DNA from 3 places in the Vibrio chagasii genome. Region 1 is predicted to be linked to each of the others. Evidence: predicted binding sites of a transcription regulator. Region 1 holds the regulator's gene; each other region holds the start of a gene.
The links. Region 1 encodes CRP, which controls carbon source genes, mostly activating them, when cyclic AMP is high. Its sites were predicted from a motif close to TGTGANNNNNNTCACA; they were not measured.

Region 1 (2,205 bases):
AGAAAGTACATCACTTGCTAAAAGAAGATGAAGCGCTGATCAATGATCACATTGCATTGCGTACTTTTAATGTTGCCCCTCTAGGTATTGAAACATTAGCCAAACCTTTCCTTGAGCTAGGTTACAAAGCATGTGGCGATTACTTGTTTGAAAGCAAGAAGCTAGTGGCTAAACACTACGAACACCCAGACCCAAAACAACCGAAAGTGTTCATTAGTGAGTTGAAGGTAGAAGAGTGTTCTGGTGAATTACAGCAGATCGTTGCCAAATTGGTTGAGCAGGTTGATGCAAGTAAGTTAGAGGGACACGAATTCCTATTTGGTGGCCGCCTTTGGGATTTGAGCTTCGCTGATTTCCAACTGTTAGCGAAGGAGAGCGAATACGCCTCTTGGTTAGCCGCTCACGGTTACGGTGCTAACCACTTCACGGTTAGTGTCAATCAACTGAACAAGTTCGATGAAGTACAAGCAGTGAATGACTACCTGAGTGATGCTAGCTTTACGATTAACGCATCTGGTGGTGAGGTAAAAGGCTCTCCAGAGGTGTTATTAGAGCAATCATCAACAATGGCAGACAAAGTGCCAGTGGCATTTGTTGAAGGCAATGAGATGATTCCTGGTGGCTTCTATGAGTTCGCTAAGCGCTATCCAATGGCCAATGGTGAGCTTTATACCGGTTTTGTTGCTGCATCGGCGGACAAGATCTTCGAAAGCACCAACGGTTAAAGAAAGATACGATTACGGTTTTTGCCCTAGAAACTCGGGTACGCTTCGCTTCGAGAATGTTTACAAGGCGAGAGCCTCATGTGTTCCATTCGTATCTCGTATCTCGTATCTCGTATCTTCTCTCAATAAAGAAAAAGCCACCAAATTCGCATTTGGTGGCTTTCATATTTTTGACTCAGTTAATCGAAATTAACGAGTGCCGTATACCACGATAGTCTTACCGTGTGCAGAAATTAGGTTCTGCTCTTCTAGCATCTTCAAGATACGACCTACTGTCTCACGAGAACAACCAACGATTTGGCCAATCTCTTGACGAGTGATCTTGATTTGCATGCCGTCAGGGTGAGTCATTGCATCTGGCTGTTTCGCTAGGTTTAGTAGCGTTTGAGCGATACGACCTGTTACGTCAAGGAACGCTAAGTCACCAACCTTTTGGCTAGTTACTTGTAGGCGGCTTGCCATTTGCGCTGAAAGACGCATTAGGATGTCTGGGTTCACTTGGATAAGTTGACGGAACTTCTTGAAAGAAATTTCAGCTACTTCACAAGGAGATTTAGCACGAACCCAAGCTGTACGCTCTTGGTCTTCTTCGAACAAGCCTAGCTCACCGATGAAGTCGCCTTGGTTTAGGTAAGAAAGAATCATTTCCTTACCTTCTTCGTCTTTAATAAGAACTGCCACAGAACCTTTAACGATGTAGTACAAGGTCTCTGCCTTTTCACCAGCATGGATCAAAGTACTTTTTGAAGGGTACTTATGAATATGACAGTGTGAAAGGAACCACTCTAATGTTGGATCGGTTTGAGGTTTACCTAGAACCATAATATCTCACTTCCTCTGCAGGGTATGCTTGCCGCTTTCCGTATTTTAGCTAAGCCTGAATTGACTTCTTAGGATAAGAGCACTCGATGAGCGCTGCAAGCTATCTTGTGTTTCGTTTAAGAATAGTATCCTTTTTCAGGTACTATTTCTTGATTTTAATCGTGACCAAGCTACGATTTTTTACGCAAAATTGTGCACATGATCACGGTATGAAAAGTAATCAGCCAGAATGTCGTTTTGTTAACCTATTTTCCCAGTTTCGATGAGTTGTTGTAGGATTGGCCTCACAATGAGCTCCATAGCAAAGCTCATCTTACCACCTGGCACCACTAGTGTGTTATGACGAGACATGAATGAGCCATCAATCATGGCCAAAAGATACGGGAAATCGACGTTTTTGATGCCGCGCAAACGTATAACAACGAAGCTTTCATCTAAACTTGGAATCCCTTTGGCGTTAAGTGGGTTTGATGTATCTACGGTTGGGACACGCTGAAAGTTGATATGAGTACGCGAAAATTGCGGGGTAATATAGTTAAGGTAATCATCCATTGAACGAACAATGGAGTCCATTACTGCTTCGCGTGAGTGGCCACGATCGCGTGTGTCACGAACGAACTTTTGAATCCACTCTAGGTTTACGATAGGAACCATGCCA
Region 2 (2,205 bases), on a different replicon from region 1:
CTCTGGGATCGCGATTGTTGGGTGCGTATCGTTTAACTGGATAGTCTCTTGCTTAGGAAGATCCGCTAGAGAGAAGCCTGCTGCTTCGTGACGACGTAGGATGTCACGTACAGACGCTGCAGAGTGGAAGTACTGCTGCATTAGACGAAGCGTTTTACCCTTCTCGTGGTTATCGTTCGGGTATAGAACCTTAGTAATGTTACCCGCATCGATTAGCGCATGTTGTGCTTCGAAGTAGTCACCGTTGTTGAAGCTTGCTAGTGAGAATGGTGCAATTGCCTGGCATTCCCAAAGACGCAGTGGGTAAACCGTGCTTGACTCGTAACCAACGATTGGTAGATCCCATGGCATTGCTTTTACTTCCATACCTGGAACCCAAGTACGCACTTCTTTACCGTCAATGTATTCAACTTCAACATGACCGTAAAAACCAATGTGTTGCGCAAGTTCTGGACGAGCGATTTCCCATGGGTAGCCTTCAACGCCACGCCATGCATCCGGTGCTTCTTTTTGACGCCCGTCTTCGAAAGACTGCTTAAATAGACCGTACTCATAGTGTAGGCCGTAACCTACTGTTGGGAATTCTTGTGCTGCACAAGAGTCCATGAAACATGCTGCTAGACGACCAAGACCACCATTACCTAGTGATGGATCACGTTCTTCTTCTAGAAGGTCCGTTAAGTTCTGGCCTAACTCTTCCATTGCATGCGTGATCTGTTCGTACAGACCCATGCTGATTAGGTTGTTACCCGTTAGACGACCAATCAAGAATTCTAGCGAAAGGTAGTTCACGCTCTTCGCATTTTTGATTTTCTCGTCATTTTCAGTTTCTAACAGGTCAAATGTTGTAAGTTCGGCTAACGCGCGACCCATTGCTAGGTACCATGCGCGGCTATCTGCGTTTTCTATAGTAGTTGCGTAGGTTGCAGATAGATGTTTCTTAACGCTTTCTTGGAACGACATTTTATCGAAAGTTTTTTGCTGAGTTGGTTTCATTTCAGAAATCTCGCTTTTAATAGTTCTAATTCATCTGTGACATATCGTGCATGGTCACCAGAAACTAAACATCCTCCCGCTAACGCGCCAAACAAGGAGTAGATGGGAGGGCGTAGGGGGCGTACCGACATAGGGTTAGTGATCTGACTCTCATGTTCTGACTTCGAACAAAAACTTGGAGTGACTAAGATCACAAGCTCCCGTTCGATAACTTAACTTCGGTTGATGTGATTTTTATTTGACCTAATCAGAGTCATTGTCAAATCTGAGTTTCAGATCACGAAAATATTTTCCGGGTATCATCTTTTGCATTAAATGCAGTGCAAACAGAAACAAAGTCACATTATCGAACCACCACATTTTGTGAGAAAAGTCACAAATAAAGGGCGTAGAGACTCAAAAACATGCAGGAGTGCAAGGTTTCTGCGGAGGATCATAGTCGGTGTCGTTTTGCTTCACGTAATATGAGTAAAGACTTAAGTAATTAGGCTAGTGTCATTGGACAGCACTCAATGCGTGCTTGATAGATTCCAGACCATAGCCACGGAATAGGTGTAAAACTTCGACATGTGGATCCCTTCGAAACTGACTCGTCCCGGCCGCTTACACAATGCAATTCTGCGTCCTAGGGTTCTCGATCTGCTTCAGAATGCAGATTGCTATAAACTCGTACTGTTCCGCTCCCCAGCTGGATACGGCAAGACCACCATGGCTGCCCAGTGGTTGGTAGAAAAACCTAACGTAGGTTGGTATAGCATCGATGATAGTGACAACGATGCCTTCCGTTTCATCAACTACCTACTTCAATCACTCAATAAAGCGACGCAAAACGCCTGTCCTAATGCGCAAAAACTGGCAGAGAAAAGACAATTTTCATCGCTGCATTCTCTATTAAGCGAAGTCTTCGCCGAGATGTCTGAATTCCATCAGGAATGTTTCCTTGTATTGGATGACTATCACCTGGTTAACAATGACGACATCCACGAAGCCATGCGCTTTTTCCTAAAGCACATGCCCGACAACCTAACGCTTGTTGTGACCAGCCGCGGCACACCGCCACTGGGTACAGCAAACCTTCGCGTTCGTGACTTAATGATCGAATTAGGCAATGACTCTTTGGCATTCGATACCGAAGAGACGACACGCTTCTTTAATCAGCGCGTTGCCGATGGTATTGATGACACAACCGCCGATAGTATTTGTAGTTAT
Region 3 (2,205 bases), 1.4 Mb from region 1:
TCTGTGGTGAACAATAAACTGCACATCATCGAATGTAAGACGAAAGGCATGCGTGATGACGGTGATGACACGTTATACAAACTGGAATCACTAAGAGACCTATTAGGTGGCCTACAAGCCCGCGCTATGCTAGTGAGCTTCCGTCCACTTCGTCATAACGACATAACACGCGCAGAAGATCTTGGCCTTGCTCTGATCGGCCCAGATGAATTGAAAGATCTTAAAACGCACCTAACCGCTTGGTTTACGGCTGCTGGCGGTAACGAAGACCAAGAGTGCTAAAAAGAAACATTTAAGAGCAAGCTTCTCTTAAACCAAAATAACAAAGGCGAGTCGCTATTTAGTGACTCGCCTTTTTCTTATCTATTTTCACTCTGTCACTTAACCAGTAAATAAAAAATGGCCGCATCAGTCGATACGGCCATTTCAAAATTTGCTGTCCGATTAAGACTTAAAGCACTTTTTCAACTTAAAGCATTTTACGAGCAGCTTCTACAACCACTTTGATAGAGCGTGCTTCTGTTACTTTTAGTGTGTCGTGATCAGGCGTCTCTTTTTGAGTACGGTTGATGATTACACCAGCAACACAACCCGCTTTCAGACCAGAACTTGCACACATGGTTAGCAGCGTTGCAGATTCCATTTCGAAGTTTAGAACGCCCATGTCTTGCCACTCTTGCATAGAACCTTGGAAACGCTTAACTACACGACCAGAGAACGTGTCGTAACGCTCTTGACCTGGGTAGAAAGTATCACTTGAAGCCGTTACACCCATGTGAACTGTTGCGCCAGCCTCTTCAACTGCTGCTTTCATTGCTGTCGCTACTTCGAAGTCAGCAACTGCTGGGAACTCCATTGGAGCAAAGTGTAGGCTAGCACCGTCTAAACGAACAGAACCAGTAGAAACAATCATGTCACCCACGTTTACGTGAGGTTGGATAGCACCAGTAGTACCAACACGTAGGAAAGTGCGAACACCCAGTTGAGCTAGCTCTTCTACAGCGATAGAGGTAGATGGACCACCGATACCTGTTGAACATACAACCACTGGCTTACCGTCTAGTTCTGCGCGGTAAAGTGTGTATTCACGATGGCTAGCAAGAAATACTGGGTTCTCCATCTCTTCTGCAATTTTTTGTACACGAGCAGGGTCACCTGGAATGATCGCAAGAGTAGCACCGTTAAGATCTGCTTCAGTAACACCTAAATGGAAAACAGCTTGAGACATAGTTCGCTCCTTTTGGCTTATTGGGCTTTTTACCCTTATTTAAGCTCATAGTAAATTCGTGGGGTACGAACACACTCTAACTAAGCTTATTATAAAATGAAGTGACACAGCTCACATCAATGATAGCAACAAGATTTCAAGTTTCACAAAAAACCGATTGGCATCACAAAAATAAGCAATCTCAGTACCTTCGTTGCATACTAATGAGACAAAAAACGCCTTTAACGTATTACCGTTAAAGGCGTTTATATAGTAGGCAATTTTGTATAAGAGCGTTGGATTTAGTCTGCTTTAGACTTGAATCGTAGCAGGCGCAATGCGTTCAATGTCACCAATGCTGTTGCACCACTGTCCGCCAGAACCGCTACCCACAAGCCCGTAATACCAAATAAGCTCGTCACTAAGAACACACCTTTCAAGCCAAGAGCCAGAGCGACGTTTTGACGGATATTATTGATAGTAGCTTGCGACAGCTCAATCATTGCTGGTAATTCAGTTAGACGGTTATGAGTCAGTGCTGAATCAGCAGTTTCCAGAGCAACGTCTGTGCCCCCACCCATTGCGATACCGACATGAGCGGTTTTCATCGCGGGCGCATCGTTAATGCCATCTCCAACCATCGCCACATGCGACTGTTGAGACAACTCTTGTACGTAAGACACCTTATCACTTGGAAGCAGGCTCGCTTTGTACTGCATACCAACCTTGTCACTGATCGCAGCAGCACTGCGCGGGTTGTCCCCTGTCAGCATAATCGATTGAATACCAAGACCATTAAGGCGCTCAATCGCTAACTTCGCATCACTACGTAATGTGTCTTGCCATGCAATCAAGCCAATCGCGTTGGCTGCCTGAGCAGAGTCTTTAACCTCTAATGCAACAACAACGGTTTTACCCTCATCTTCTAGCGATTCGATTTGCTTAGATACCTGTGCATCCAAAGCGAAATCAAGTTTAGATGGCGCAAGTACTCGATA

Region 2: OCV52_RS22275 (glycogen/starch/alpha-glucan phosphorylase) is a predicted target of CRP. The motif match lies at 1,176-1,191, and genes of this name have one in related genera.
Region 3: udp (uridine phosphorylase) is a predicted target of CRP. The motif match lies at 1,329-1,344, and genes of this name have one in related genera.

Annotation. Positions count from the first base shown of each region.
Region 1 is NZ_AP025465.1:3,091,042-3,093,246, reverse strand. Features, by position in the region: gene OCV52_RS14335 (DUF1338 domain-containing protein) at 1-725, shown strand, start outside; gene crp (cAMP-activated global transcriptional regulator CRP) at 915-1,547, opposite strand; gene OCV52_RS14325 (phosphoribulokinase) at 1,788-2,205, opposite strand, start outside.
Region 2 is NZ_AP025466.1:1,456,032-1,458,236, reverse strand. Features, by position in the region: gene OCV52_RS22275 (glycogen/starch/alpha-glucan phosphorylase) at 1-996, opposite strand, end outside; gene malT (HTH-type transcriptional regulator MalT) at 1,564-2,205, shown strand, end outside.
Region 3 is NZ_AP025465.1:1,104,014-1,106,218, reverse strand. Features, by position in the region: gene OCV52_RS05130 (DUF1887 family protein) at 1-282, shown strand, start outside; gene udp (uridine phosphorylase) at 470-1,228, opposite strand; gene OCV52_RS05120 (zinc/cadmium/mercury/lead-transporting ATPase) at 1,510-2,205, opposite strand, start outside.